DNA from 4 places in the Arthrobacter sp. zg.Y820 genome. Region 1 is predicted to be linked to each of the others. Evidence: riboswitches for the same ligand, from Rfam matches in the RefSeq annotation. Region 1 holds a riboswitch; each other region holds the start of a gene.
The links. A riboswitch is a leader RNA that binds a small molecule or an ion and turns the genes downstream of it on or off. The one in region 1 is predicted to bind S-adenosylmethionine.
Positions count from the first base shown of each region.

Region 1 (7,189 bases):
TCGATGCCGGCCTGCAGCGCCTGTCGGACCGCAGGATCGGCCAGCTTGCCGCTGCCGATCCGCACGGCCGCCATGTTCACGGTGAGGTCCACGCCGTCGGCCGCCACCACCTGATTGCCGCTGGCCGCCAGCGCCGCCTCATCCACCGGCTGCAGGCCGCGCACCAGATCGACCTGGCCGGACTGGACGGCGCCGGCGCGGTGGGCGACCTCGGGCAGGTACTTGATCACCACCTTGTCCAGGTGCGCCTCACCCGGATTGTCGGCGCCCTCAGGAGCCCAGGCGTAGCCGTCCCGCTTCGCGAGCACGACTTCCTCATCGGGCTTTTCCGACTCGTAAACGAACGGGCCGGAGCCGGAGATGGATGAGATGGCGGACTGTCCGGCGGCATCCTGCTGCAGCGTGGCCGGGGAGACCAGACCGGCGGTGACGGAGGACGTGGCGCGCAGGAAGTTGGAGTTCGGAGCATCCAGGGTGACCTTCACCTGGTTAGTGCCGATCACTTCGCTGGTCTGGTAGCCGGCGAAGTCCACGTTCGGCTGGATCTGCGCGGCGGGAATGCCATGGCCGAAGCTGTCCAGGTTGGCCTTTATCGCGGCCGCGTCGAGCGCCGTTCCATCGCTGAACGTGACGCCGGGGCGGATGGTGAAGGTGAACTCGGTGCTGTCGGCGTTGGCCGAGAACGCCGAGGCAATCCACGGCACCGGCTCGCCCTTCTCCGGGTCAAAGTAGGTCAGCCGGTCCAGCACTGAATTGAGCACGTTGGACTTCTCGTAGAAGCGTGCCGCCTGGGTCTGCCAGTTGTTGATGGGCGTGACTTCGGCGTAGACGAGGGTGCCGCCGTCGACCGGCTCTCCGGCCGGTGAGGCCTGAGCATTCGCGGCGTTGGCGCCGGCACTGCCGCCTTGCGCGCCGGATCCGCAGCCGGTGAGGGTCAGGGCTGCCGCGGCGAACAGTGCCGCGATCCGCAGGGGTGTGCGGGGGCCGTTGGGGTGGCCGGAGATGCGGCCGTTGATGCGGCCGGTTGGAGCAGGGCTGACCATGGGAGGGTCCTCTCAGTTCGCACCGAGGAACACGGCATTCGAGCACGCTGGATCCGTCACTGCGAGCGGTGCTGCAGTTACGGGCCACCGGAGAAGTGAGTCCATCGGTCCTGGCATGAGCACCGTCCCCGAAGGGTGGTTGCTGCGACGTCAACGAGCCAGGTCTCTCAGCCGCTCTGGATGGTAAAGGTGTCCGGATTGGATAGGCGGACAGCACCATGGAAGCGCGGTTTGTCCTCGGCGGGCAACACAATGACGGCCTGTGTCCCTAAGCGCCGGTCGGTGACGTTTTACGTCGCGCCGTGTCATAAACGGCGTCTCTATGAAGCTCCGGGTCTCCAAGACCTGCCGCCGAGGCGGACTATAGGTACCGTCCGATACTGGGGCGGCGCGACGGCGTTCGGCCGGGTTTCGGCGTCGAGCGTTCGCCGGGGTTCCGGTACCGCACCCGCCGCCGGGCGTCGCTGAGCAGTTTCACGCCGTCGACCATTGTTTCGCGCAGGTCCATGAGTGCGAACTGGTGCCGTTCCGGTGCGCGGGCGGATTCGCGGAGGTAGCGGGTGCAGGCGGAGGCCATCCGCATCAGGACATCGGTGTTGGCGGAATTGCTGCGCAGGTGGGCGAGGGTTTCAATGATGCGGTCGCGTGCGTCCAGGACGGTGGCGCGGCAGCGTTGCGCGTCGTCAGCGCCGTCGACGACGCGCGGTTCGATCGCAGCCAGCGGCCGCTTCAGGTGCAGGTCGGTGATCAAGGCGTTCAGGGCTGCGGTTTCATCCCGGCGGTCGATGCCGGCGCGGACGCTCCAGCCGGCGCTCGCACCCAGAACCAGTGCGACTGTTGAAGGGATCAAGGCTGCCAACCAGTCCATCCTGACCTCCGGAAGAAGCGTTCTCCGACGGTACCTGCCCGGCTCGAACCCGGGACAGGGGAGGAGTCCGCTGTCGGGGTTCCGAGGGCAACTTTGGGTGTGTGGGTTTGCGGGTGGGGGCCGGGCCGAGTTCCGCGAGTTTTTTCTTGAGGACCGCTCCTGTCCGCATATCTACTGCCGGATGGCGCCGCGCGCCGCTAGCGTTTAAGGCCTACGCGAGGAGAAGCAGATGGCTATGGCTATGGAACTGGCACGCGTGGTGCAACAGGAGCGTCTCATGGAAGCGGAAACCAGGCGACGTCGGCAGGCGGCGAAGCGGATGGCGGCAGAACGGGCGGCAGCAGAGCGTGCGAAGGCCCGGCCCGCAAGCGGAGTGCAGGACGGGCCGAAGGTCGAGTGGCCGGTCTTTTCGCTGCGGATTGGCCGCTACCAATTCGTCGGGTTCAAGACCGTCCGACTATAAAAAGGCTTTCGACAGCGGCGATCAGGATTTGGCTGCAGAGGCGCACCCAATTGGCGGCGGATAATCTCGACGGCCGCCTCTGTTACTCTGTGCTTGATGCATTTGCATACATTTACAGAGCTTAAATCCTGGGGGAGATCCATGCCTTTCCGACGTACATTGTCCTGCCCAATTTCCACCAAGGGCGGGGAGCCGGAAAGGCACCGGCGTCCCCGGGCTCTGGCAGTGGCCGGCCTGACAGCGGCCGTCCTGGCCGTAGCCGGTTGCGGAGCCGACGAGTCCGAACCCGCCGCGGCCCCGCCGTCGCCCTCGGCAACCAAGAGCGTGACGCCCTCCCCGACGCCATCCCCGACCCCGACTCCCACGTCCACGGTGGTCGCCGGCAAGTCCTGTGTGGCTGCCGGGAAGACCGAAACCGTGAGGACATCGGCCAGCCCCAGCCCCACGCCGACAACCTCGGCGTCACAGCTTGCGTCAAAGTCCGCGTCGGCCTCTCCCTCTCCCTCTCCCTCTCCCTCTCCCTCTCCCTCTCCCTCTCCCACGAGCACGCCTTCGCCGACGCCCACGACGACGTCGTCGGCGAGCACGTCCGTGGTTTTTGTCTGCACGGAGGATGACGACGGAACCCTGATCTGGATGGACAGGGACAGTTCCACCAGGGTTCTGGCCGACCGCCAAGCGGCAGCCGACCAGAAGGTTGCCGACGAGCTGGCGGCCGCGGAAGCCGCTGAGGCACAGAAGATCGCTGACGAGCAGGCGGCAGCCGCCGAGGCGCAGCGCCTGGCCGACGAGCAGGCAGCCCAGACGTACATTCCCCCGGCTCCGGCCCCTGCACCGGCCGCGCCCGCGCCCGCGCCGGTTGTTCCGGAGCCCGCTCCGGCAGCGGCCTACTATCCGAACTGCTCCGCGGCCCGTGCCGCCGGAGCAGCACCGGTCTATGCCGGCGGACCGGGCTACGGAACCCATCTGGACCGCGACGGCGACGGCGTCGCCTGCGAATAGGACCGTTCGGCGGCCCGGAACTGTTATTCCTCGAAAATAATCACCTGGCGAATGGCCTTGCCATCCGCCAGCAGGTCGAGGGACTCGTTGATCTCGCTGAGTTTGATCCGTCCGGAGATGAGCTCATCGACGGGCAGCGTTCCGTCCCGCCACATCTGCGCATAGATGGGGATATCGCGGGACGGAACGGCGGATCCCAAATAGGAGCCAACAATTGTCCGGGCCTCGGCGGTCAGCCCGAGCGGCGTTATCGTTGACCGGGCGTCCGGCGAGGGCAGGCCGACGGTGACGGTGGTGCCGCCGACGCCGGTCGCCGCGACAGCCGTCTCGAAGGCTTTCGGGTGACCCGCGGCCTCAATCACCACGGGTGCCTTGATGCCCTTCTCGGCAATTTCCTGCGGGGTGTAAACCTCGTCGGCTCCCAGTTCGCGCGCCCGGACGAGCTTTTCAGGATTGGCGTCCACACCGATGACCTTGCCCTTGCCCAGCGAGATGGCGGTCAGCAGGGCGGCCATGCCGACGCCGCCGAGTCCCACCACCATGACGGCCTGTCCGTCTTCGGGGCGGCCGGCGTTGATCACCGCACCACCGCCGGTCAGCACGGCGCAGCCGAGGACGGCGGCGATTTCCGGCGGCACGTCGGAACCGATCGGCACCACTGACTGCCGGTTCAGCACCGCGTGGCTGGCAAAGCCGGAAACCCCGAGATGGTGGAAGACATCCGAACCGCCGCGATGCAGGCGAAAGTGCTCGCCGAGCAGATGACCGGCGTTGTTCGCGGCGCTGCCGGGGGTGCAGGGCAGCTTGCCGTTTGTCCGACAGTTCCCGCATTCCCCGCAGCGGGGCAGGAACACGGTGGTGACCTGCTGTCCAATGTCCAGGTCAGTGACGTTGGCGCCGACTTTTTCGACGACGCCGCTGGCCTCGTGTCCGAGGAGCATGGGCGTAGGCCGGGTCCGGTTGCCGTCCACCGTCGAGAGATCGGAGTGGCACAGGCCGGCCGCGCGGATCCGAATCAGGACTTCATCCGGCCCCGGATCGTCCAGATCAAGTTCGACGACGCGCAGCGGCTGCGAGTCGGTGTAGGGGCGGGGGAGTCCGGTTTCTTCGAGAACCGCTCCGATAATCTTCATTGATTACTCCTTGTGGTGGGGAATTCGGCAAGCACGCCCTGATTCTTGCCGATCGAACGGTCAAAGACGAGACGTTCCTCCGCGTGGTTTTGGGCGTGCGTCTCGCAAACTGAACTGATCCGGTTGAGACCCGCCGTGTTAGGCTCCATCGACTAACAGTCTTGCTTTACCGGGGAACCGCATTTGCGGTTTGCCGGGCTTTCCGGGGGAAATCTTTTGAATTTCTGCATGCCCTGTGGTGCAACGCCCGGTGCCGCCGAGACCCCGGCGATTAACCATCACACGAGGGAAGTGCAATGAAATTCTGCGTTCAATGCGGCCAACAACTGGCTGCGGAAGCTCGCTTCTGCGGCAGTTGCGGTACTGCGGCACCCGAACAGACGACGGCGGCCTACTCCCGAGGCGTTCCGGCCTCCGGGAACCACGCCCCCGAAGCCCAGCGGCAGCATGAGTTTGCGATGTCCGGTGCCTCCGCGCCGGCCAACGTATCCGCGCCGGCCGCCTCTGCGCCGGCCAGGACCCGCAGCGCTTTTGCCGGCATTCCGGTGAGCGACTATGTGCGCGACGGCGTGGCCGCCCTGGCCCTGATCATGTCCCTGTTCATGGTGTGGACCTACGGCACCGGAGGAGACTGGGTTCCCTCCAAGGCCGCCACTCGGGTGGACGTCATCCTGATTACGCTGATCAGCCTGCTGTCCCTGGGGCTGACCTATGTGTGGCGCGCGGGGGTCTTCGGACCCAAGGTGGGCTACCGCAAAATCCAGGACCTGAAGCTGCTGGCCAACCTGCCGTATGCCCTGCTGGTACTGGTTTATGTTGTCCTGCATCTGGTCACCGCGGGCCGCTACGAGGCGGGCAGTGTTGCCACGCTGGGCCCGGCGGTGGCGTTCGGTCTTGGCGGCGCACTCTTGGCAGCTCAGCCGCGGCGCGGAGAAATTGCGCCCGGCAATGTGGACGAGCCACGGAACCGTCGCTGGATTTACATCACCCTGGGTATTGCCGGACTGGCCGCTGTGGTGGCCCTGGTGCAGATCATCCGCTACTGGGTGGCCTTCAGCGACACCAATGCTGCAGCCTTCGCCGGCTGGGGAACGCTCACCACTCTGATGGCGCTGGCCAGCCCGGCCCTGCTGGTGTTCATCGCCGTACAGGTTCACAAGCGGTCCGACCGCTGGCGCACCGTCGGCGTTGCCCTGGCCATCGGTGCCGGTTTCCTCTCGCTGCTGGCACTGTTTGAGGACCTGACCCTGCTGACCTTGGCCTTGAACGCCCTCAGCCCCGGCTTCTCCCTGCTCTTCTGGATGGCATTTGGCGCCGCCGTTTCCGCGCCGTCGATCGCCCGGCTGACCGGGGACTCCGCGGTTGCACCGACGGATCCCCGCACTGCCCTGCAGCCGTTCCTGACGGTGGCCGCCGGATTGAGCGCTGTCCTCGCCCTGGGCGCGGTCATCAGCGTGATCACGCACGTGGCGGCTGATTATTCCGACGGCTTGGTGCCGCAGGTAATTGCCCTGTTCTTCGGCCTGCTTCTGACCGCGGGAGCCATTGCGGCTAAGCGCCTTACGGCCAAGGACGCACGCCTCGCCTACATTGTCCCCAGCGGCTACGCAGGACTGCTGTTTGTGCTGGGCCTGGTGCTCGTGATCGTCTGGGCGGTGCAGGAGCAGGGCTACTTTGGCCCGATCATCATGCTCCTGACCTTCGTGGTGCCGGCTGCCATCCTGGCTACTCTCTGGTTGCCGGCCGCCTCGCGGGCGCACTTCCGGTCCCTGCCGTCGTCGAACGGCTCCGGTGCCTCCGGCTTCGCCTTTGCCGGTACTCCCGCCACTCCCGGTGCTGCCGGCGCTGTCCAGCCGGTCCAGCCGGCGACGGCGACGGCGAAGGCCGAATCGGCCGAACCCGGAATTGCCGAGCAGGCAGCGGCCCGACACGAAACGGCAGCAGAAACGGCCGCAACGGATGCGGCATCGAACTCAGCTCCGGCAGCTGCCCGGGCGGCCGCCGTCGTTCAGCAGCCTGTGCTTGCCGAAGCAGCCAACCCGGCAACTCCGTTGGCGCGGCTGCAGGAAATCGTTGCCAACCATCCCGAGGCCCGAGCGGTGGTGGCGGCCAATCCGTCGACTTACCCGGCGCTGCTGACGTGGCTCGGGCAGCTGGGCGATCCCGCCGTTGATCAGGCGATTCGCCAGCGCAGCTAATGAGGCGGTTGGCGGCCGGCGTGCTGTCGCTGGCGGTGGCGGGGATATTCTTGGCGGGCTGCTCGCCTGCTCCTGCCTCCGACGACAGCACGCCGTCCGCTGCCTCCCCGGCGCCGTCGCGCTCCAGCGTGAGTGCGAGGGATCCGGACTTGCCCGCCATGCCGCCGACCCCGGCGCCGTCCGCCGTCGTGGACGATGCTGGCGAACGCCTGGGAGCGCTCGTCGGGGACGCCGGCAGGCCCGCGGAAGTGGCCCTGCTCGGCGACTCCTTTGCCGCCGGTGAAGGCGCAGGCTCCTATCAGTCGGTGCGCGGTGTGGCGGACAGCCTCTGCCACCGCAGCGCCGATGCCCTGCTGGCCGACGCGGCCGGGACTCCGCCATCGCCCTCGGGGACCGCAATCCTCCACAACCTTGCCTGCTCCCGGGCGCGGATGTCTTCCGTGACCGCGGCGCAGGCTGTGGAGGGGCACGGACCGGAGGGC
Region 1 is NZ_JASKLX010000001.1:117,396-124,584, forward strand. It holds gene QNN99_RS00505 (ABC transporter substrate-binding protein) at 1-1,043, opposite strand, end outside; SAM riboswitch class I at 1,142-1,230, opposite strand; gene QNN99_RS00510 (DUF6650 family protein) at 1,405-1,902, opposite strand; gene QNN99_RS00515 (hypothetical protein) at 2,338-3,030, opposite strand; gene QNN99_RS00520 (excalibur calcium-binding domain-containing protein) at 3,011-3,376, shown strand; gene QNN99_RS00525 (alcohol dehydrogenase catalytic domain-containing protein) at 3,400-4,509, opposite strand; partial or broken gene QNN99_RS17455 (zinc-ribbon domain-containing protein) at 4,806-4,871, shown strand; gene QNN99_RS00530 (DUF7937 domain-containing protein) at 4,968-6,707, shown strand; gene QNN99_RS00535 (SGNH/GDSL hydrolase family protein) at 6,866-7,189, shown strand, end outside.

Region 2 (7,189 bases), on a different contig from region 1:
TGTCCCTGCGCAGCAAGGTCACATTCGCCCTCGAAGGCAACAAGCCGGACCTGTCCCATGTGCCGTCGGTCATTGCGGGCGTCGCGAAGATTACCCTCCTGGTGGAAGGGATCGTGGGTCTGATGCTGGCGGCCCGTTTTTGGCTGTCTTACGGCCGAAGTCCGGGGGAGGCCCTGTGGCTGGGGGCCTTCCATGCGGTGTCGGCCTTCAACAATGCCGGCTTTGCCCTGTTCTCCGACAGCCTGGTGCAGTACGCCACCGATCCGGCGGTGAGCCTGCCCATCTGCGCGGCGGTCATCCTTGGCGGCCTCGGATTTCCGGTACTGGTCCAGCTGCGCCGGGACCTGCGCATCCCGCGGCGCTGGTCAATGAACACCCGGCTGGTGCTGGCCGGCAGCGCCGTGCTCCTGCTTGCCGGAACTGTCTTCATCACGGCGCTGGAGTGGGACAACCCGCGCACGCTGGGTCCGCTGGACTGGCCCTCCAAGCTCCTGACCGGGTTCTTCCAGTCCGTGCAGACACGCACCTCGGGGTTCTACAGCGTGGACATCGCCGCCCTGGACGGCGCCACCCTGCTGGTCATGGACGCGCTGATGTTCATCGGCGCCGGACCCGCCGGCACGGGCGGCGGGGTCAAGATCACGACTGCTGCCGTGCTGTTCTTCATTCTCGCCGCGGAGGTCAGGGGCCGGCGGCAGGTGAACGTCCTCGGCAAATCGCTCTCCCCGGCGGTCTACCGCCAGGCCATCGCCGTGCTGGTGCTCTCGGTCCTTCTCGTGGGCACCGCCACCGGCATACTGCTGGTCCTGACCGGGTTTCCCCTGGAATCGGTCCTGTTTGAAGCAGTTTCGGCGTTCGCCACGGTTGGCCTGTCCACCGGCATCACCGCGCACCTTCCGGCGGCGGGCCAGCTGATCCTGATCGTCCTGATGTTCGCCGGCCGGCTCGGCCCACTCCTCTTTGCCTCGGCGCTGGCACTGCGCGACCGGCCGCTGCACTACGAACTTCCGATCGAAAGGCCCATCATTGGCTAGGTTCAGCTTTCTTGGTGCGCGGGATCCGGGACACGCCCGCGCCGACGCAGACGCAGTCGCCGTGCTCGGGCTGGGCCGCTTCGGGGAGTCCGTCGCCCTGGAGCTGATGGCCGAGGGCACCGAGGTTTTGGGCGTGGACAGCAATGGAGAAGTGGTCCAGCGGCTCGACGGCCGCCTCACTTTGGTCGTGACGGCGGACTGCACTGACACTGAAGTGCTCGATCAGCTGTCGGTGTCCGAATTCAACCGTGTGGTGCTGGGCATCACCAGCGACATCGCGGCCAGCGTGCTCACCGCCTCGCAGTTGGTCCGCTCCGGGGTGGCCCAAGTGTGGGCCGCGGCCGCCAGCGAGCAGCACGGACTGATCCTGGACCAGATCGGCGTCCACCACGTGGTTTACCCGGAGCAGGACATGGGCCGGCGGGTCGCTCATCTGGTCCGCGCCAGCCTGCTGGAGTACATCAGGGTGGGCGAAGACTTCGCCGTCGCCGAAACGGTGCCGCACGGCGCCGTCGTCGGCGTTCCCCTCGATCCCGGGCGGGTTCAGGAGATGTACGGCGTCTCGATTATTGCCCGCCGGAGCGCGTCCGGCCCTTGGGAATTCGCCGGCGCCGGCATGGTGCTGACCATCCTGGACCGGATACTGATCGCCGGGCCGCCGGAGCGGACCGACGCCTTCAGCCAGCCAGCCTGACGGCCGCCTAACCGGGCATGCCCGCCCTTCCGAGCACGCCCGCGAGCGCCGGTTGACGACGGATGACGCGTTCGGTGGAGTGTGACGGTTTGGACCGAAATATGACCGAATTAGCGACCTGTGACCGTCGCTTACCCCGGATAACGTCATCTGCCCGCCGGTAGCCGGCGTCCTCTAGCATGTAGTCAGCAATCAAGAGTTCCAGCCATCGGCCCTGGCCGGCTGGGCAGCAACCCTCTCGTCGTAGCGGGGTGCTCCAGGTGATGATTCGGCCGGCGGGCAGACGCCCGGCCCGGCAAGTACGGCGTCCGTGCTGCTCCGGCGGCACCCCGCGGCGCCATGATCGCAGAGGCAGCCCCGATGAATCGATGTCCCCGCCCCACCGGCTAGACCCTTTCCCGCGCCAGGCCTCGGCCTCCCCGCCGGGCATCCTCCTGCCCGGCTGACTTCCTGCTCCCCGCTGGGCATCCTCCTGCCCGGCCGGCGCTTGCCCGCACCCCCTGTCACTGCATCTGCTCCAGCCCTTCCGAGAGAAAGCAGCACCATGAACCTGTCCAGGAAACTCACCGGGAAGCGTCCGGTGTCCGCTCCCGCCGCGTCTCTGCTGATCCTGTCCCTTATCACCGCCGTCCTCGCTTCCGGCTGCAGCACGCAGCCGGGCAGCGCCTCCGATTCCACCGATCGGCGCGGCGGCGAGCTGGTGTACCTGGATGCCGAACTGTCCTCCAACACGCAGCTCCAGAGCAGCGGCACCTGGCAGGACAGCGCCTACATCCAGAACATCACCGATCGGTTGATCTACCGCGACCCCGAGACACTGGAACTGAAGCCGTGGATCGCGGAGGAGTGGACGGTCAGCGACGACGGCCTGACCTACACCTTCCTTATCCGGGAGGGCGCCAGCTTCAGCAACGGCCAGGTGCTGGACGCTTCAGCGGTTCAACGGAACCTGGAGTGGCAGGCCAACGGCGACAGCGCCAAGGGCATCCCCGCGAACAACTGGTTCCCGAAGGTCTCGGCGGTAACGGCCGACGACGCCGCCCGGACCGTAACGGTGCAGCTCACCACCCCGCACGCCCCCTTTCTGAATGTGCTCTCCTTCTGGCGCACCAGCCTGGTCGCCGATGAAACCATCAACGCACCGATCGAGGCGCAGTCACAGCTCACCGGCATCATCGGCAGCGGCCCGTTCACCGTGGAATCCGAAAAGTACGGAGAGGAAATCGTCCTCACCCGCCGGGAAGGATATGCGTGGGCGCCGCCCGGCCTGGAAAACCAGGGCGAGGCCTACCTGGATCGGATCACCATCATTCCGGTCACCGAGGACAGTGTCCGGCTGGGCTCGCTGCGCGCCGGCGAGGCCGACCTGATCCGCTACGTTCAACCCAGTGAAGAGCAGACCCTGACCGCGGCCGGTTTGGAAGTGATCAGCGCCCGGGGGGTTGGCAACGCCAACGTCTGGGACCTGCGGCAGTCCGCGCCGTTCCTGGATGACATCCGGGTGCGGCAGGCACTGCAGCACGGCATCAACCGGGAGCAGATCATCTCCGATCTCTACACGGAGAACTGGAACGCTGCCACCAGCATCCTCACCCCGGGATCCCTCGGGTACAAGGACGAATCGGAGAAGCTGGCCTTTGATCCGGAAAAGTCCGGCCAGCTGCTCGACGACGCCGGGTGGACCGGCAGGGACGCCGACGGGTTCCGTACCCGCGACGGCGAGCAGCTGCACATCCTGACCTACGTGGACGTTTTCGACAGCACGTCCAAGCCCCTTTTCCAGCTGATCCAGTGGCAGCTCAAACAACTGGGCGTAAACCTGGAAATCAAGGAGACGGACTACGCCAACTACTCCACGGTGCTGGCGGACCCCGCGGTGGGCGCACGGCGCAACGGATGGCCGGAAGCTGACCCGATCCGGCTCACCGTGAACTACTCCAGCGACCACCTGAATGCCTTCAACCTCCAGCAGCCCGACCCGGTCCTGGACGCCCTGCTCGCCGAGCAGCTGACGGCTGCCGACACCACGGCCCGCACCGAAATCCTCGGCCGGATCCAGGACCACATCATCGAGTCCGCCTACGCACTGCCCATCCTGGACGACTCCCAGATCTTCGCCCTGCAGCCCACCCTCCACGGACTGACCTTCGGTGCCGAGGCACGCCCGTCCTTCTACGAAACCTGGACGGAAACCAAGTGAGCAACCCGTCCGGCACCGGTGTCACCGCCGTCATCGCCGCGCGCATCGGGCAGTCCCTCCTGGTCATCGCCCTGACCTACGTGTTCGTCTACTTCATTCTGTTTGCCCTGCCCGGCGACCCCATCGGCAGCCGCATCAACAACCCGCTGAACCCCATCCCGGAAGAGCAGGCGGCAGCCATTACCGCTTACTACAACCTGGACCGGAACGCCCTGGAACAGTTCTGGATCTCGGTGACCCGCCTGTTTCAGGGCGACCTGGGATTCTCGCTGGCCACCGGCCGCCCGGTCGCCGACCTGATCAGCCAGGGACTGGGAGAAACCGTGGCGCTGGCCGCCGTCGCCCTGGTTCTGGCCCTGGCCCTGTCCCTGGTGATTGCGGCCGCCGCCGTGCTGGCGCCGTGGAAAATGGTCCGCCGGCTGGCCGGTGCCTTCCCGGTGCTCTCCCTGTCCACCCCCAGCTTCCTGGCCGGTCTGCTGCTGCTGCAGGTTTTCGCCTACCAGCTCGGCTGGTTCTCCTCCATCCGCGACGAGGGCGCCAAATCGCTGCTCCTGCCGGCCGTCACGCTGGCCTTCGGCGTCAGCGCACCGATCACCCAGGTGCTCATCCGCGGCCTGCGCAAGGCCTACAACGAACCGTTCATCACGGTCCTGCGCGCCAAGGGCGTGCCCGAGGGCCGGATCTTCACCGGCCACGTGCTGCGCAACGCCTCGATCCCGGCACTGACCCTGTTCGGGCTGACGGTCGGGGAACTGCTGGCCGGGTCGGTCATCGCCGAGGCCGTCTTCAACCGTTCCGGGCTGGGCTTCATGACCGAACAGGCGGTCCGTGCCCAGGACGGGCCGGTGGTTCAGGCGGTGGTCATGCTGGTGGCCGTTGTCTTCACCACCATCAACCTGCTGACCGACCTCCTGTATCCCGCCATTGATCCGCGGATGGCCCGGCAACGGAACAACCGCCGATCCGCCATCCGACCGGTTACCAACAGTCCGTCCACCCCTCGACCGTCGACTGCACCGGAGGCCCTGGCCCGATGACCACAACAACACTTTCCAAAACCGCCGCGTCCCCGCTCACCGCCAAAGCCCGCACGGCGGCGCCGGCCGACTGGCTGGCTCTGGGCTTCCTGTTCCTGCTGCTGGCCGCTATAGCAGCGCCGGGACTGCTCACCCGGTTCGATCCGCTCGAAGCCTCCCCGGGAAACACCCTGCTGGCACCCACGGCGGCCCACCCCTTCGGCACCGACTATCTCGGGCGGGACCTGCTGGCCCGGGTCATCCACGGCGCAGGCCAAACCATCGGCGCGTCCCTGGTCGCCGTAGCCATCGGACTGGGTGCCGGCTCGGTGCTGGGGCTGGTGGCGGCGTACTTCGGGTCCTGGGTCGACGCGGTGGTCAGCCGGATCGTGGACGTATTGCTCTCCATTCCCGGGCTGCTGCTCTCCATGATGGTGGTGGTGGCCCTGGGCTTCGGCACCCTCAACGCCGCGATCGCCGTCGGCATTGCCTCCGTGGCCACCTTCACGCGCCTGATGCGCTCCGAAGTGCTGACCGTGCGGAACCTGACCTTCGTGGAGGCCGCACAGCATATCGGTGCCCGGCCCGCGACCGTCCTGTTCCGGCATGTGCTGCCCAACTCCTACACCGCGGTGCTCTCCATGACGGCCCTGCAGTTCGGCTCGGCCATCCTGTGGATCGCCGCGCTCAGCTTCCTGGGCTACGGCACCCCGCCGCCGCATCCGGAATGGGGGCTGCTGGTGTCCGAAGGCCGCGAATACATCGTGTCCTCGCCGTGGCTGACACTCCTGCCCGGCCTCGTCATCGTCCTGACCGTGCTTTCCATCAGCCGCGTCAGCGCCCTGTTCCGCGACACACGGGAGGTATCCGAATGAGCACCGCAGACCAGATCACCGCAAACCCGGTCGCAACCCGAACGGCCACAGCTCCGGCGCTGGAAGTCCGCGGCCTGAGCGTCGCCTACGGGAACGGTCCTCTCGCCGCCGACGTCGTTCACGGCGCGGACCTGCGCCTGGAGCGCGGCCAAACCCTGTCCCTGGTGGGCCAGTCGGGATCCGGGAAAAGCACCCTCGCGCTGGCCGCCAGCGGGTTGCTGCCCGCCAACGGCAGGATTACCGCCGGCAGCGTGCGGGTGGGCGGAGAGGACGTCACCGCTTTCCGCCGGCGGGACTGGCGGCGGCTGCGCGGCACCGGAGTGGGCTACATTCCGCAGGATCCGCTCAGCTCCCTGGACCCGCTGCAGACCATCGGCGCCCAGCTGGGGCAGGCGCTGCGGCTGCACACCGGCACCGCCGCCGGCGGCATTACTGCCGCGACCATCGCCCTGCTCGGCAAGGTCGGGATCCGGGAGCCGGAACAGCGGATCCGTTCCTATCCGCACGAGCTCTCCGGCGGGCAGCTGCAGCGCGTGCTCATCGCCATCGCGATCGCCGGACGGCCGCAACTGCTGATCGCCGATGAGCCCACCTCCGCCTTGGACGTCACCGTGCAGAAGAGAATCCTGGACCTGCTCGGCGAGCTGCAGGCCGGTTTGGGCCTGGCCATCCTCTTCATCACTCACGATCTGGCGCTGGCCGGGGACCGCAGCGACGCACTGGCCGTGCTCAACCACGGTCGGATCGTGGAGTCCGGTCCCGCGGAACAGATTCTGGCGGCTCCGTCGGATTCCTATACCCAGGCCCTGTTCGCCGACGCCCCTGCGCTCAGCCCGCAGAAGTACCGCACCCGGCTTGCTGCCGCCGCGGCCCGGCAGCGGGACACAGCCGTCGTCGTTTCCGGTTTGGTCAAGCGGTACGGGCACGACGACGGCGTGCCGGCCGCCGTGGACGGCGTCAGTTTCGCGGTCCGCACCGGTTCCACGCACGCCCTGGTCGGGGAATCCGGGTCGGGCAAGACCACCGTGGCCCGCGTCCTGGCGGGGCTGGAGAGCTTCAGCGGCGGATCCGTGTCGGTGGGCGGACGGCAACTGGAGCCGGAACCCGGGCCGGTCGGGTGGCGCAGGTGCTGGACCGGGTGGGGCTGCCGCTCTCGCTGTTGGAGCGCAGGCCGCGCGAAATCTCCGGCGGCCAGCGCCAGCGCGTTGCCATTGCCCGAGCGCTGATCCTCACCCCGGACATCCTGGTCCTGGATGAGCCCACCTCGGCCCTGGACGTCACCGTGCAGGCCCGCATCATCGACCTGCTGTTCCATCTGCGGGAAGAGGCCGGGCTGACCTACCTGTTCATTTCGCATGACCTTAGCCTGG
Region 2 is NZ_JASKLX010000008.1:150,698-157,886, reverse strand. It holds gene QNN99_RS08270 (TrkH family potassium uptake protein) at 1-1,034, shown strand, start outside; gene QNN99_RS08265 (potassium channel family protein) at 1,027-1,728, shown strand; SAM riboswitch class IV at 1,919-2,036, shown strand; gene QNN99_RS08260 (ABC transporter substrate-binding protein) at 2,273-3,928, shown strand; gene QNN99_RS08255 (ABC transporter permease) at 3,925-4,965, shown strand; gene QNN99_RS08250 (ABC transporter permease) at 4,962-5,819, shown strand; gene QNN99_RS08245 (ATP-binding cassette domain-containing protein) at 5,816-7,045, shown strand; gene QNN99_RS17415 (ATP-binding cassette domain-containing protein) at 6,937-7,189, shown strand, end outside.
Region 2: it holds a riboswitch for S-adenosylmethionine, as region 1 does, so the genes downstream of both, QNN99_RS08260 (ABC transporter substrate-binding protein) here and QNN99_RS00505 (ABC transporter substrate-binding protein) in region 1, are expected to answer to the same signal.

Region 3 (7,189 bases), 300 kb from region 1:
GGGCGCCTGGTCCTGACGCCGAACAAGAACGAAGCCGCGCGCCTGCTGGACGCGGATCCGGAGGCCGACCTCGAGATGGAGCAGGCCGCCGGCGACATCGCTGCCAGGTACCAGGCAGTGGTGGCCCTGCACGGGCTCATCGCCGCCCCGGACGGGCGCCGCTGGGAAATTCCGGCCGGAAATCCCGGGCTGGGCACCTCCGGCAGCGGCGACGTCCTGGCCGGCGCGGTCGGCGGATTCCTCGCCCGCCAAGCGTCCCCGGAGCAGGCCGCCTGCTGGGGCACCTACCTGCATTCCACGGCCGGCGACCGGCTTTCCGCAGCCCAGGGGCCGTTGAGCTTCCTCGCCGGAGAGCTGCTCGAAGCGATGCCCCGCGTGATGGCGGAGCTGACCGTCTAGCGGTGCCGAGAATGAACCGGCCGGCGATCCTGCCCCTGCCCTACACCTTCACGCCCCGGGACGGGTTTGCCGCCGGGTTCTATGTCCTGTTCCTCCTGATCTTCAGCTTTGCCCCGGGCCTCGGCGTTCCCGGTCTGATGCAGCTGATCCCTGATCCGCTGCTGGCCGGCTACGCCGTGAACCTGGCGTTCTACCTGTCCGCAGGCGCGCTGGCGGCCTGGGCGTCGTGGCGCTATGCGGTGCGGGAAACCCGGATCCTGGCCACCCGCCCGTGGCTGACCCTGGCGATCATTCCCGGCGGCGTTTTCGCGATGCTGCTGCTCACCGCCGTCGTCGTCCTGATTTCCGGCCCGCCGGAAACCGCGGTGAACCAGGAAGCGGTTGAGGGGCTGGTCGTCTCCCTGCCTCCGCTGCTGATCATTCCCCTGCTGGTGGTGATTGCGCCGTTTGTCGAGGAGTACATCTTCCGCCACCTGCTGATCGGCAAGCTCAGCAAATACCTCAACATCTGGGTCTGCTGCCTGATCTCGCTGCTGCTGTTCGCCGGGATCCACATCGCGGGGAAGGAATCGCTGACGTTGCCGGTGCTGCTGCCGTACCTGGCCATGGGCGCGGTTCTGGTGGGCATCTACGTCTGGGCGGGGAACAACTTCATCCTGTCCTACGCGGTCCACGCCGCGAAAAACCTGCTCGCCGTCCTGCTGACCTACGCGATCCCGGCAGAGCTGCTGGGATAACTGTTGACGGTGCGGCATTGGATCCGCCGGTCGGGGGACTAGGCGATGCAGAATTCGTTGCCCTCGGGGTCGGCCATCGTGTACCAGGAGGACGGACCCTGCTCGGCTGCGTAAAGGAACGTGGCACCCCGAGCCTCCAGCGCGGCGCGCATCGCGTCCTTGTCTCCGCCGTCGAGGTGGATGTCCAGATGGATGCGGTCCTTCACCGTCTTCGGTTCGGGCACGGGCTGGAACAGGATTCGCAGGCGTCCCGGGGAACCCACCTCGCTTTCCCGGCAGATTGCGGCGCCGTCGCGCCACCTGCGCTGTCCGTTGTGCTCGATCAGCAGGTCCGGGCTTACGGCGCCCTGTTCCAGCGAGGAATCGATCAGGGCCTGGTCGAGGGGCTCCGGGACCCAGCCCAGGGTTTCGGCCCACCAATCGGCCTGGGCGTGGGGGTCGGCGCAGTCAACACATATCTGGATATTGAACGTCATGGGCAGGAGCCTAGCCAGCGGCAGGCTCCCGCCCGGAAGGATTGCGGACAGTTACTGTCCGCAGACGCCGGCGGCCCGGAAGCGATCGCCGGGGGTCAGCCCCGCAGCTCTTGAGCGGCAGCGCCGGCGCCTGCGGCGATCCGTTTACAGGGATGCACCCTTTCCGGCGTGGCCAAGTAGAAAAAAGAGCGCCGGGCCGGGCTGTCGAAGCCGCCGGGCACCAACAGCGACGAGTAGCGTGCGCACCACTGCGCCTCTCCGCCGGAATGCGCCAGGGCCAGTGCCAGGGCGGGGATATCGTGGAACCACATCAGCTGCTGCTCACCGTCCACAATCAGCTGGATCAGGTCCAGCTCAACATCGGCATAGGCCCGGGCATCCACCCAGTCATCAAAACCGGCCAGCTTCTTGCCGTGGATGAGGTGGACGTTGTGGCCGGGGGTGAAGCTGACGCAACGGGTGTCACTGGAAACGCTCACAGCGTGGTCCTTTACAGAGTGTCCTTGCCCGCGCCGGGCGGCAGCGGGCCGCTTCGTCATCCGAACCACCCGCCGAACAATGGGGTTGGTGTGAGGCCAGTCGGAGCTTTTCCGGCCGGACGAATCCGGGCCGGTGGCCACCTCTCGTGAAGCTGAGACCACCCTAGCGCACGACGCCGACACTGGGAACCGCCGTGGTCCGCCGTGATGTGCGTGGCCCGTTCATCCGCCGGAAACAGCCTCGAAACTCCGTTTGGCTAGCTTGATGGCACGAGCTATTGGAGGACACGATGAACCGAATGCTGATTGGACGCGAGGCCGCAGCGGTACTCACCAAGGGCCTGGGCCGCCGGGGATTCCTCGGAGCCGCGGCGGGTCTTGGCATGTTGGCGGTGGGGTCGGGATGCAGTGCGAAACCGGTGCAGGATTCTTCCGCGGCAGCTGCGGACGCCGGTGCTGCCGGGTCGCCCGGGTCGGCCGGCCCGAGGTCGGGGGCCATCCTGCAGCCGCACTCCGGAGACATGCCCGGGGACCTCTATCTTGCCTCCACCCCGGAGGAAGTGCTCTGGGGTTACGTGCCGGCCGTGCATGCCACGCCGGTGGCCCGGATGAAATCCGGGCAGACCGTCACCATCGACGCCCTCTCGCATGAGGGGATCCTGGAGGACCAGGGCCGGGATCCGCTGTCCTTCTTCGGCGGCCACGGCGTCGCGGCGGACGGGGTGCTGCAGGACGCCGTGGACATCGCCGCCGGCTACAACCGCACGCCGCGGAACTTCGACACGGACGGGCCGCACATCGTCACCGGTCCCGTTGCCGTGGAAGGCGCCGAGCCCGGCGACGTCCTGAAGATCGAAACCCTCGCGGCCGTGCCCCGGGTCCCCTACGGCGTCGTCTCCAGCCGCCACGGCAAGGGCGCGCTCGCGCTGCAGAACGGCCCGGCCGCACCGGAGGGCATCACCCTGGAGGAAGTCATGCCGCCGGCGGCCGCGGACAACCGGTCCTCGGGCGTCCCGACGGACTACGGCAACGTCTCGGTCTTCACCGCAATCGAGGACGGCAAGGGCGTGATGACCAGCGGCGACATGAAAATCCGCTTTCCGCTGCGCCCGTTCATGGGCATGATGGGCGTGGCCTTCTCCGAGAACGAGGGCCTGACCGGCCCCGAGGCCAACTCAGTGCCGCCCACGCTCGGCGGCGGCAACATCGACATCCGCCATCTGGGCCCCGGGTCCACCTTTTACCTGCCGGTCAAGGCCGACGGCGCCCTGTTCTACGTGGGCGATCCGCACATGGGCATGGGCGACGGCGAAGTGGCGCTGACCGCCATGGAAGGTTCCCTGCGCGGCACCTTCCGGCTGACCGTCTGCAAACCCGGTTCGGGGGACGCGCCGGCCCTGGCCCACCGGTATCCGTTCGGCGAAACCGCAGATGCCTGGATTCCCATCGGCCTCTCCGACCCCGACGGCCTGGGCGCCGGTGGGGTGAGCAGTGACCTGAACGTGGCCATGCGGCGGGCCGTGGTCAATGCCCTGGACTTCCTCGAGCAGGAAAAAGGCATGGACCGCGCCGTCGCCTACGCCTACCTGTCCGCCGCCGCCGACTTCGCCGTGTCCCAGGTCGTGGACCGGACCGTGGGCGTGCACGGGCTGATCCGCAAGGCCGACTTCGGCTGATGCCTCAGCCGAAGGGGTCGGCGCCGAATGTTCAGCGCCAGCCGGCCGCCGGAGCGACATGCTTGAGGATGCTCTCCAGCAGCTGCACGTTGTAGTCAACGCCCAGCTGGTTCGGCACCGTGATCAGGACCGTGTCCGCGGCCTGCACCGCGGCGTCGCCGGCCAGCTGGGCCGCAATCACCTCCGGTTCACCGATGTAGCTCTTGCCGAACCGGGCCAGTCCGCCGTCGAGCCGGCCCACCTGGTCCCTGGTGTCGGCCTGGGCACGCAACCCGAAATACCGGCGGTCCTCCTCGGTAACCAGGGGAATGACGCTGCGGCTGACGGATACGCGCGGCGTTCCCTCGTGCCCGGACTCCGCCCAGGCGGCGCGGAACACCTCAATCTGCTCGGCCTGGAGCTGGTCAAAGGGCACGCCTGTGTCCTCGGTCAGGAGGGTCGAGCTCATCAGGTTCATGCCCTGCTGGCCCGTCCACTTCGCCGTGGCCCGCGTTCCCGAACCCCACCAGATCCGGTTGCTCAGCCCGGGGGACTGCGGTTCCACCGGCAGTGTTCCGGAGGCACCGGTCATGACCGGATCGGAGGCCGCCAGACCGGCGCCGGCGATCGCGGCGCGGAACACCAGGGTGTGCTTGCGGGCTTCATCGGCGTCGGTGCTGCCGTCGGCCGGCACATAGCCGAAGGCCTCGTAGCCGCGCAGCGCGGGCTCGGGGGATCCCCGGCTGAGGCCCAGCTGCAGCCGTCCGCCGCTGATCAGATCCGCCGCCGCGGCTTCCTCGGCCATGTACAGCGGATTCTCGTACCGCATGTCGATCACCGCGGTGCCCAGTTCCAGCCGGCTGGTCCGGGCGGCCAGAGCGGACAGCAGCGGGAACGGTGCGGCGAACTGCGGCGCGAAATGGTGGACCCGGAGGTAGGCGCCGTCGATGCCCAGCTCCTCGGCCGCCACCGCCACATCAATCGTCTGCAGCAGCGCGTCCCGGGCGGTGCGGACAAAAGATCCCTGCACATCCCGGTAATGTCCAAAGGACAGGAAACCGATCTTTTTCATGTTCAGCACAGCGCCGGTTTCCCAAGAGATATTCCCCCGGATGCTCCGGAGTCCCGAGCGTCCGGCGCACCGGAAGCGAGGAAGAAACATGCATCTGACCATGGTCCCCGGCATCGGCGGCTCCAACGAAGCACACTGGCAGAGCCTGTGGCAGGACGGTGAGCCGGACGTGTCCCGGATTTCGCCGTCGTCGTGGGACGACCCGGAGCTGGAAAACTGGATGGAAGCGCTCGACGCCGCCGCCGGGCCCCGCCGCGGCGACACCATCCTGGTGGCCCACAGCCTGGGCTGCCTGGCCGCCGCGGAATGGCTGCTGCGCCATCCCGGCGGAGCCCGCGGCGTGCTGCTGGTCGCTCCGCCGGATCCGGCCGAGCCGGAGTTTCCGGACAGCGCGGCGTCGTTCCGGAACCCGCGGCTGCAGCCGCTGCCGGTGCCCGCGCTGCTGGTCGCCAGCGAAAACGATCCGTACTGCCCGCTGCCGGCCGCGCGCGTTCTGGCCCTCGGCTGGGATGTTCCGCTGATCGACGCCGGCCCGTTTACCCACCTCAACGACGAAAGCGGCATCGGCGACTGGCCGCAGGGCCGGCACCTGCTCACCGCCTTCGCCGCCGGGCTGGGCGCCAGCGTGTTCTCCGGGTAAGAATGGGCCCATGAAACTTCCGGTACTGCCGCCCGTGGCCCCGATGCTGGCCAAAGCCGTGAGCACCCTGCCCGAGGGGGACTACTCCTACGAGCCCAAGTGGGACGGCTTCCGCTCGATCATCTTCCGCGACGGTGAGGAGCTGGAGATCGGCAGCCGCAATGAAAAGCCGATGACCCGGTACTTTCCCGAGCTGGTGGAGGCGCTGAAGGCCAATCTGCCGGAGCGCTGCGTGGTGGACGGCGAGATCATCCTGGTCAGTGCTTCCGGGAAACGGCTGGACTTTGAGGTGCTGCAGCAGCGCATCCATCCGGCCGCCATTCGGGTGAAGCTGCTCGCCGAGCAGACGCCGGCGGCATTCGCGGCCTTTGATCTGCTGGCGCTGGAGGACACCAGCTACTTGGACCGTCCCTATGCCGAACGCCGCAGCGCCCTGGAACAGGCGCTGGCCGGCGCCGCGGCTCCGGTGTACCTGACCAACCGCACCACCGATCCGGCCACGGCGCGGCGCTGGTTCGGGGAGTTCGAGGGGGCCGGACTGGACGGCATCATCGCCAAGCCGCTGGGGGACGTTTATTCGCCCGGCAAGCGAGCCATGGCCAAGTTCAAGCACGAACGCACCGCTGACTGCGTCCTGGCCGGCTACCGGGTGCACAAGAGCGGGCCCGACGCGGTGGGTTCCCTGCTGCTGGGCCTCTACAACGACGACGGCGCCCTCACCAATGTGGGCGTCGCCGGAGCCTTCACCATGGCTCGGCGGCGTGAACTGTTCTCCGAACTGCAGCCGCTGATTTCCGACTCCGCCGAGCATCCCTGGACGGCGGAGAAGCAGGAAACCGGGACCCGTACGCCGCGCAACTCCGAGGGCAGCCGCTGGAGCGGAGACAAGGACCTGTCCTTCGTGCCGCTGCGGCCCGAGCGGGTGGTGGAGGTCAAGTACGACCACATGGAGGGCGAACGCTTCCGCCACACCGCCCAGTTCCTGCGCTGGCGTCCGGACCGCGCGCCGGAGTCCTGCACCTATGACCAGTTGGAGGAGCCGGTGAAGTTTGACCTGGCCGAGGTGCTGATCAGCTAGCGGCGGTGCTGATCAGCTGGCGGCCGGAACCCGGCCTTTCCTAACCGCGTCCGCGGCAGCCCCGGCCGTGCCCGTCCCTGTCGAACAGCTCCACTGTCTCCGTGATGGCTGCCAGATAACCCTCGCGGTAGCCGGCGGCAGTGGGATGCAGGCCAAACGGTTCAGTCGCAGGGACGATCCAGGAATCCGCGGAGCCGATTCCGTGACCGGTGAAGACCTCCGTGACATCCACGAACGTTCCGTCACCAACCTGCCCGGCGACCAGCGCATTCAATATGTCGGTGCCGGCGTTGAACAGGTTCTGCGCTTCAATGCTCAGTACGCCGGGGGTGGTGCCCTCGAACAGGTGCGGATAGCCGGCCACCACGAGTTCAGCCCGCGGCGCGGCCGCTTCGATGGCGGCGAAGCTCGCCTGCAGCTGGGGAACGACGGCGGTCTCCGCGTACTCCTGTGCCGCGGCAATTGCCGGGGCACAGGCGGCCGGCAGCACCGGCCCGGCGCACGCCGCCGCCACCGGGCCGAACAGCACATCGTTGCCGCTGATCGTGACCGTCACCAGATCGGTCCGGTGGTTCAGCAGATCCGCGGAAACGGCGGCGGAAATTTGCTCCGGCAGATCCACCGGACCGGCGGGCGGTGCCGGCGGCGTGGTC
Region 3 is NZ_JASKLX010000001.1:415,419-422,607, forward strand. It holds gene QNN99_RS01890 (NAD(P)H-hydrate dehydratase) at 1-399, shown strand, start outside; gene QNN99_RS01895 (CPBP family intramembrane glutamic endopeptidase) at 411-1,136, shown strand; gene QNN99_RS01900 (VOC family protein) at 1,175-1,612, opposite strand; gene QNN99_RS01905 (hypothetical protein) at 1,708-2,091, opposite strand; SAM riboswitch class IV at 2,107-2,243, opposite strand; gene QNN99_RS01910 (acetamidase/formamidase family protein) at 2,382-3,767, shown strand; gene QNN99_RS01915 (LLM class flavin-dependent oxidoreductase) at 3,799-4,818, opposite strand; gene QNN99_RS01920 (RBBP9/YdeN family alpha/beta hydrolase) at 4,907-5,458, shown strand; gene QNN99_RS01925 (ATP-dependent DNA ligase) at 5,469-6,536, shown strand; gene QNN99_RS01930 (SGNH/GDSL hydrolase family protein) at 6,577-7,189, opposite strand, start outside.
Region 3: it holds a riboswitch for S-adenosylmethionine, as region 1 does, so the genes downstream of both, QNN99_RS01905 (hypothetical protein) here and QNN99_RS00505 (ABC transporter substrate-binding protein) in region 1, are expected to answer to the same signal.

Region 4 (7,189 bases), on a different contig from region 1:
GTGTCCTTGAAGACAAACGACGTGGTCTGGTAAATGGGCACGGCGCGGGCGCCGTGCGTGGCATCGGGGGTGCCGCCGGCGTGCAGGGCACGGGTCCGGAAGCCGAATTGTCGATCACTCATGAAATGAGTGCTCCTTCCTGGTGGGCCGCGGTGAAGCGGCTGCTCGATCGTTGCAAGTTGCGGGTGGCGGACGAAGAATGTTCAGCAGGACTGCGAACACAGCGGACGGGCAGCGGCGGAGGACGCCGGACGGAACGACGAAGGAAATGATTCCCATGGACGAGTACGTCGTTGTCATTGAAGCCGGCTACAAGCTGGGGGCCGCCACGCACAGGATCACTGCCACGGAGCCCCTGCCCCAGGGGGAAGCCAACCGGCTCTTCCTGGAGCTGATGGACGGGCTGCACGCAGACCTGCTGCCGGCCAAGACGGACACCACGTATCTGGAGGTCTCGCCCACGGAGTTTCTGCGCATTCACCGGGCCATGGGCGGCGCGGTGGTGATGGACCGCGTGACGCTGACCCGGGTTCACTGACCGGCTCCTTGTCGCCGGGCTTCGCAGACGCGGGCGATGTCAGCGATGCACGGTTCGTTCTGCAGACTGGTGGTATCGCCCAGCCGCGTGCCCTCAAACAACTGGGTCAGCAGCCGGCGCATGATTTTCCCCGAGCGGGTCTTGGGCACATCTGGGACGACGACGACGGCGGCCGGCTTGGCGATGGGCCCGATTTCCCGCGCGATGTGGGCCCGGAGCTCGGCGGTGACCCGCTGCATGAACACCGGATCCGCGGGGCCGGATTCGGGCAGGGCAGCGGCGGCGGACAGGACCACAAAGGCGGTGATCGCGTGTCCGGTTTTTGGATCGGCCACCGGGCACACTCCGGCCTCGGTGACCCAGGGATGGGACACCAGGGCGGATTCGATTTCGATCGTGGACAGGCGGTGCCCTGACACATTGAGCACGTCGTCGGTGCGGCCGAGGATCCAGGTGTCGCCGTCGTCGTCGTACCGGGCGCCGTCGCCGGCCAGGAACCAGCCCTGCCGCGCATACTGCCGCCAGTAGGAGGCGAGGTAGCGCTGCGGGTTTCCCCACACGGTGCGGGCCATCGCCGGGCCGGTCCGGTCCACCACAATGAAGCCCTGGGTGTTCGGGGGCACCGGATTGCCGGCCTCATCCACGATTCGAGTGCTCACGCCGGGCAGGGCGCGGGAGGCGCAGCCGGGCTTGAACGCGGTGTCAGTGGGGCGCGGGGAGAGGATTGTGGCGCCGGTTTCGGACTGCCACCAGGTGTCGATCACCGGCACCTCCCCGCGGCCAAGCTGCTCGCGCAGCCAGCGCCAGGCCTCGGGGTTCACGGCTTCCCCCACGGTTCCCAGCAACCGGATGGAGGAGAGGTCATAACGCTCCGGAACGCCGTCGGGGAACCAGCCCATCAGGGACCGGACCAGGGTGGGCGCGGTGTAATAGCTGGTCACCCGGTAGCGGTCGATAATCTCCAGGTGCCGTCCCGGATGCGGGGTGTTGGGAGTGCCCTCGAAAATAACCTGGGTGGCGCCGTTGGCGAGCGGGCCGTAGATCTCGTACGTGTGGGCGGTGACCCAGGCCAGGTCGGCGGTGCACCAATGCACGTCGGTGTCCCGTTCCGCTGGATCCGAATTGGCGAAGAGGTAGTCGTAGCTCCACGACGCCTGAGTCAGGTAGCCGCCCATGGTGTGCACCAGGCCCTTGGGCTTTCCGGTGGTTCCGGAGGTGTACATGATGAACAGCGGCGTCTCGGCGTCGAAGGCTTCCGGCGTGTGGGTGTCGGCGGCGGTGTCCACGGTCTCGTGCCACCACACGTCGCGGCCCTCGGTCCAGCTGATGTCCGATCCGGTGCGGCGGACCACCAGCACATGCTCCACGGCGTTGGCCCCGGCAACCGCCGCATCGGCGTTGTCCTTCACCGGCACGGCGGTTCCGCGGCGGAACTGGCCGTCGGTGGTGACCAGCAGCTTCGCGCCGGTGTCCTCGACCCGGAACTTCAGTGCCTCGGCGGAGAAGCCGCCGAAGACCAGCGAATGGACGGCGCCGACGCGGGCGCAGGCCAGCGTGATGACGATGGTCTCCACCAGAACCGGCAGGTAGATGACCACGCGGTCGCCCCGGCCGATGCCCAGGGCGTGCAGGGCGTTGGCGGCGCGGGAAACCTCCCGCTGCAGGTCCGCGTAGGTGACGGTGCGGCGGTCGCCGGGTTCGCCCTCGAAGTGCAGGGCGACTCTGCCGCCCAGGCCGGCGGCCACATGCCGGTCCACGCAGTTCACTGCGACATTCAGGGTTCCGCCGGCGAACCATTCGATCGCGGGGACGCTGTAGTCGGCGTCGGCCTCCGGGGTGTCCGGTCCGCTCAGCCGCTGCGGGGGGATGAAGGTGTGCGCGGTGTGCCAGGGCTGTTCCCACTGGAGCCTGCGGGCAGCTGCTTCCCAGAACGCGATCCGCTCGGCCTCGGTGGCGGGCTCGGTCACGGTTGCAGGGGTGACGGCGGCCGGGGTGCCCTCCGGGGCGGTAGTTGCGTCGAGCGCTGAGGTCAGGCCCATTTTTTCACCGCCGACTTTTCGGCGAGGCCCAGCAGGGCATCGGTAATCTTGCCGATGACAGCCAGCAGGACAATGGCCAGCAGCAGCCGGTCGGTGCGCCCGTTGTTCTGCGAATCGATCAGCAGGAAGCCCAGCCCCATGGAAGAGGCGATCAGTTCAGCGGCGACCAGGAAGAGCCAGGCCTGCGCCAGTGCCAGGCGCAGCCCGGAAAACACGGAGGGAACGACGGCGGGCAGCTGCACGGTGGTCAGCAGCTTCAGGCCGTTGAGCCCGAAGGCGCGGGCGGCTTCCACCAGGTTCCGGTCCACGTGGCGCAGGGCCAGGGACACGGTGGTGAACACGGGGAAGAACGCGCCGATGGCGATCAGCGTGATCTTGGAATCCTCACCGATCTTCAGCCACAGGATCAGCAGCGGCACCCAGGCCAGCGACGGCACGGCGCGCAGCGCGCCGATCACCGGACTCAGCAGGATTTCTGCCAGCCGGGACAGGCCGAGCAGGGCGCCCAGCACCAGCCCCAGCAGTGCGCCGATGGCGAAGCCGATGAGTACCCGCTGCGTGGAGATGGCGACGTGCAGGCCCAGCTGGCCGCGGTCGATGAGGTCGGTCGCCGCGGTGTAGACGGCGGCGGGCGACGGCAGCTGGACGGCGGTGAAGATGCCGGCTGCGGTGCTGAGCTGCCAGGCCGCGAGCAGTGCTGCCGGCACCACCAGACCCAGGGCGAGCCGGATCCAGCGGCGGGAGAGCGGTCCGGACGGTGCCGGGTTGTGTTCCGGTCCGGCCGGAGGCGCCGCAGTGGCTCCGGCGGCGGCTCTCCCGGCCCGGGAGGTTGGGACGGCGCTGGTTCCGGTGAGGTAGGGGTTGTCGGTGCCTGTCATCAGGACTCCTTGACCGCGTCCGGGTCAGCGTTCTGGACGTAGGAATCATCGAGCAGGCTGTCCAGTGCCGTGTCGACGGCGTCCTGGCCGGCCACGTCACCGGTTTCCACGAGGGTGGGCCCGATCTTTTCGAGCACGCTGCGCTGGGCCTCGCCGGGCGCCGGGTCGACGTCGAGGTTGCTGCGGTCCAGCACCACCGTCTGCGCCACCGCCAGGTCCAGTCCGGCGACGTCGGCGAGGATCCGCGCGGTTTCCTCCGGGTTTTCGGCGGCCCAGGCGCGGGCCTTCTCGTAGGCGTTGACCACTGCCTGCGCCTGTTCCGGGTCCTCCGCAAGGAAGGCCTCGTTGGCAGCCAGGATGCCGTAGGTGTTGAAGTCCAGGTTGCGGTAGATCAGCTGGGCGCCGTTCTGCTCGGCGCCGGCCATGATCGGATCCAGTCCGGCCCAGGCGTCCACCGATCCGTTTTCCAGGGCGGTGCGTCCGTCGGCGTGCTGCAGCTGCTCCACGGTGACGTCGGAGAGGCTGAGTCCGGCCTCCTCGAGGGCCTGGACCAGGAAGAAGTAGGGATCGGTGCCCTTGGTGGCGGCCACCGACTTGCCCTTGAGGTCCGCCACTGAGGTGACGTCCGAGTCGGCGCCGACCACCAGTGCCGACCATTCCGGCTGGGAGAAGACGTCGATGGCCTTGATCGGGGAGCCGTTGGCCCGGTTGAGCAGCGCGGCGGAGCCCGCCGTGGATCCGATGTCGATGGCTCCGGAGCGCAGGTTCTCGTTGGCCTTGTTGGACCCGGCGGACTGCACCCACTCCACCGTGATGCCGTCCTCTTCCAGCGAGGATTCGAGCCAGCCCTTCTCCTTGATGATCAGGCTGAGCGGGTTGTAGGTGGCGAAATCAAGGGTGAGGGTTCCGCCGTCGGCCGCTTCCGCGTTGGCGGCGGGCTCGGTATCTTCACCGGCAACGCAGCCGGTCAGCAGCAGCGAGGCTGCGGCTGCGGCCGCGGCCAGGGCCTTGACCGGCCCGCGGGACAGGGCCGGTCGGCGGCGGGCCGGAGAAGAGTTGGCGGAAGGGGCGGGGGAAGGAACGACGGAACGGCTGTTCATGGGAGTTCTTTCTGCTGGAGGACGGCGAGCCGGGCGGAAAACGGCACTGAACTGCTGGGGGAGCGTCCGGACGAAGGGAACGGACGCAGGTGAGAAGGAGCTGCTGGGGAGGGGCGGTGCCGGGAGGCTAGTGGCGGTCGACGCCGAGGCTGGCCAGGAGCTCGCCGCGCATTCGCGCCAGCTCCGCCGAGGCCCGGTCCCGCGGCCGGTTGCCGGGCACGGTGATGACCTGGGTGATCGTGGCGCCGGATTTCTCCTGTTCCTTGCCCAGCACAATGATCCGGTCCGCCAGCTGGAGGGCTTCATCCACGTCGTGGGTGACCAGCAGCACGGTGGTGGGGGTGGCCGTGTGCACCGAGAGGAGCAGGTCCTGCATCTTCAGCCGGGTCAGCGCGTCCAGGGCGCCGAAGGGCTCATCGAGCAGCAGCACGCCGGGGGTCCGGGCCAGGGCACGGGCCAGGGAGGCGCGCTGGGCCATGCCGCCGGACACCGCCCGCGGGCGGTGCTCGGCGAACGGGCCCAGCTCCACCAGCTCCAACAGCTCGGCCACCTTCGCCTTGCCGTGCTTGGCGCTCATGCTTTTGGGCAGGCCCATCGCGATGTTGGCCTGGAGCGTCTGCCAGGGCAGCAGCCGCGGCTCCTGGAATGCGACGGCGCAGCGGTCGTCGATCCCGTGCACGGGGGTGCCGTTGATCAGGACTTCTCCGGTGCTGGCGGCGTCCAGGCCGGCTGCGGCACGCAGCAGCGTGGATTTTCCGCAGCCGCTGGACCCGAGGATGGCCAGGACCTCGCCCGGGCGCACCTCGAAGTTGATGTTCCGCAGCACCCGGTGTGCTTCGGGGCCGGCGCCGAAGGTGCGGCCCAGCGAGGAAAACGTGACGGGAAGAGCGGAGCCGGCGGCCTGAAGCGGTGCAGCGGGCGGCGCGGCGGCAGGGGACTGTGAAGCCAAGGCGGTCATGTTAACTCTCCATCGGTCCTGGCAGTAGCACCCTACGGAAAACGCCTTGGGCCGGTTACGGCCTCCTGCGGTGTTGTCCTCGCTATTGCCGTTCCTCAAGGAGGAGGTACGGCAACCAGGGTTGCTGCGGCTTCACTGATCCAGGTCTCTCAGCCGCTCGGGATGGTCAAGAGCCACTAAACGCTTCATTCGGACAACGGGCAAGTCCCCGGCGTAACATTTCGACGCCGCGGCGCCAGCCGGAAAACCGCCGCGCGCGCCGGCCTGGAGGCCCAGGTCCGCCGCGGGGCCGGCTCCGTGCCCGCGGTTCACACAGGGTCATTGACTTCCGTTGAGCCGCATCGCTGTGCCAATACTGGAGCCGAAGGATCATGAGTCCCAACGCGAAGCTCTGGCTGGTTGGGCGGCAACCCTCTTCTCCGTAGCGGGGTGCCCCAGATGAGGATCCGGCCGTTGCGCGTCCGCGAACGGCAAGTACGGCGTTCCCTCAGGGGCGTCCCGTTCCGAAAGGTTCCCCCGTGACCGAGCAGAACATCCAGCCGACCACACAGAGCACACCCTCCACCGAGCAGGGCACCCAGCCCACCGCACAGGGCCCCCGGCGGCAGATCCGGTTCAACGCCTTCGACATGAACTGCGTGGGCCACCAGTCCCCGGGGCTGTGGCGCCATCCGCAGGACCAGTCAGCCAATTACACCGACCTCCGCTACTGGGCCAACCTCGCCAAAACCTGCGAAAAAGGCCTGTTCGACGGCATCTTCCTCGCCGATGTCCTGGGCACATACGACGTCTACGGCGGCTCCAACGAAGCCACCCTGCGCCAGGGCACCCAGGTTCCGGTGAACGACCCGCTGCTGCTGGTCTCCGCGATGGCCCTGGTCACCGAACACCTCGGCTTCGGCGTCACTGCCGGCACCGCCTATGAACATCCCTATCCGTTTGCCCGCCGGCTTTCCACCCTGGACCACCTCACCAACGGCCGGGTCGGCTGGAATGTCGTTACCGGCTATCTGCCCTCCGCCGCGCGGAATCTGGGCGCGGAAGACCAGCTGGAGCACGACGAGCGCTACAACCACGCCGACGAATACCTCGAGGTCATCTACAAACTGCTCGAGGGCTCCTGGGAGGACGACGCCGTCGTCCGCGACAAGGAAACCGGCGTCTTCACCGACCCGGCCAAGGTCCACGACATCAACCACGAGGGGAAGTACTTCAAGGTTCCGGGCATCCACATCAGCGAGCCCTCGCCGCAGCGCACCCCGGTGATCTACCAGGCCGGCGCCTCCCCGCGCGGCATCGCCTTCGCCGCAGGCAACGCGGAGGCCGTGTTTGTGGGGGCGCCCACCAAGGAGAAGCTCAAGGCCACCGTCACGAAGATCCGCGACGCCGCCGAAGCCGCCGGCCGGGACCGGCACTCGATCCGGATCTACACGCTGATGACGGTGATTACCGCCGCCACCGCGCAGGAGGCCGCCGCGAAGCACGAGGATTACCAGCAGTACGCCAGCCACGAAGGCGCGCTGGCCCTGATGTCCGGCTGGATGGGAGTGGACCTGTCCACCTACAACTTGGACGAGCCGCTGGGCAACGTGAAATCCAATGCCATCCAGTCCGCCGCGTCGAATTTCCAGAAACCGAAGGACGACGGCGAACCCTGGACGGTGCGCGACATCGCC
Region 4 is NZ_JASKLX010000009.1:599,769-606,957, forward strand. It holds gene QNN99_RS11860 (O-acetylhomoserine aminocarboxypropyltransferase/cysteine synthase family protein) at 1-122, opposite strand, end outside; gene QNN99_RS11865 (hypothetical protein) at 200-538, shown strand; gene acs (acetate--CoA ligase) at 532-2,577, opposite strand; gene QNN99_RS11875 (ABC transporter permease) at 2,568-3,455, opposite strand; gene QNN99_RS11880 (aliphatic sulfonate ABC transporter substrate-binding protein) at 3,455-4,555, opposite strand; gene QNN99_RS11885 (ABC transporter ATP-binding protein) at 4,683-5,513, opposite strand; SAM riboswitch class IV at 5,881-5,996, shown strand; gene QNN99_RS11890 (LLM class flavin-dependent oxidoreductase) at 6,122-7,189, shown strand, end outside.
Region 4: it holds a riboswitch for S-adenosylmethionine, as region 1 does, so the genes downstream of both, QNN99_RS11890 (LLM class flavin-dependent oxidoreductase) here and QNN99_RS00505 (ABC transporter substrate-binding protein) in region 1, are expected to answer to the same signal.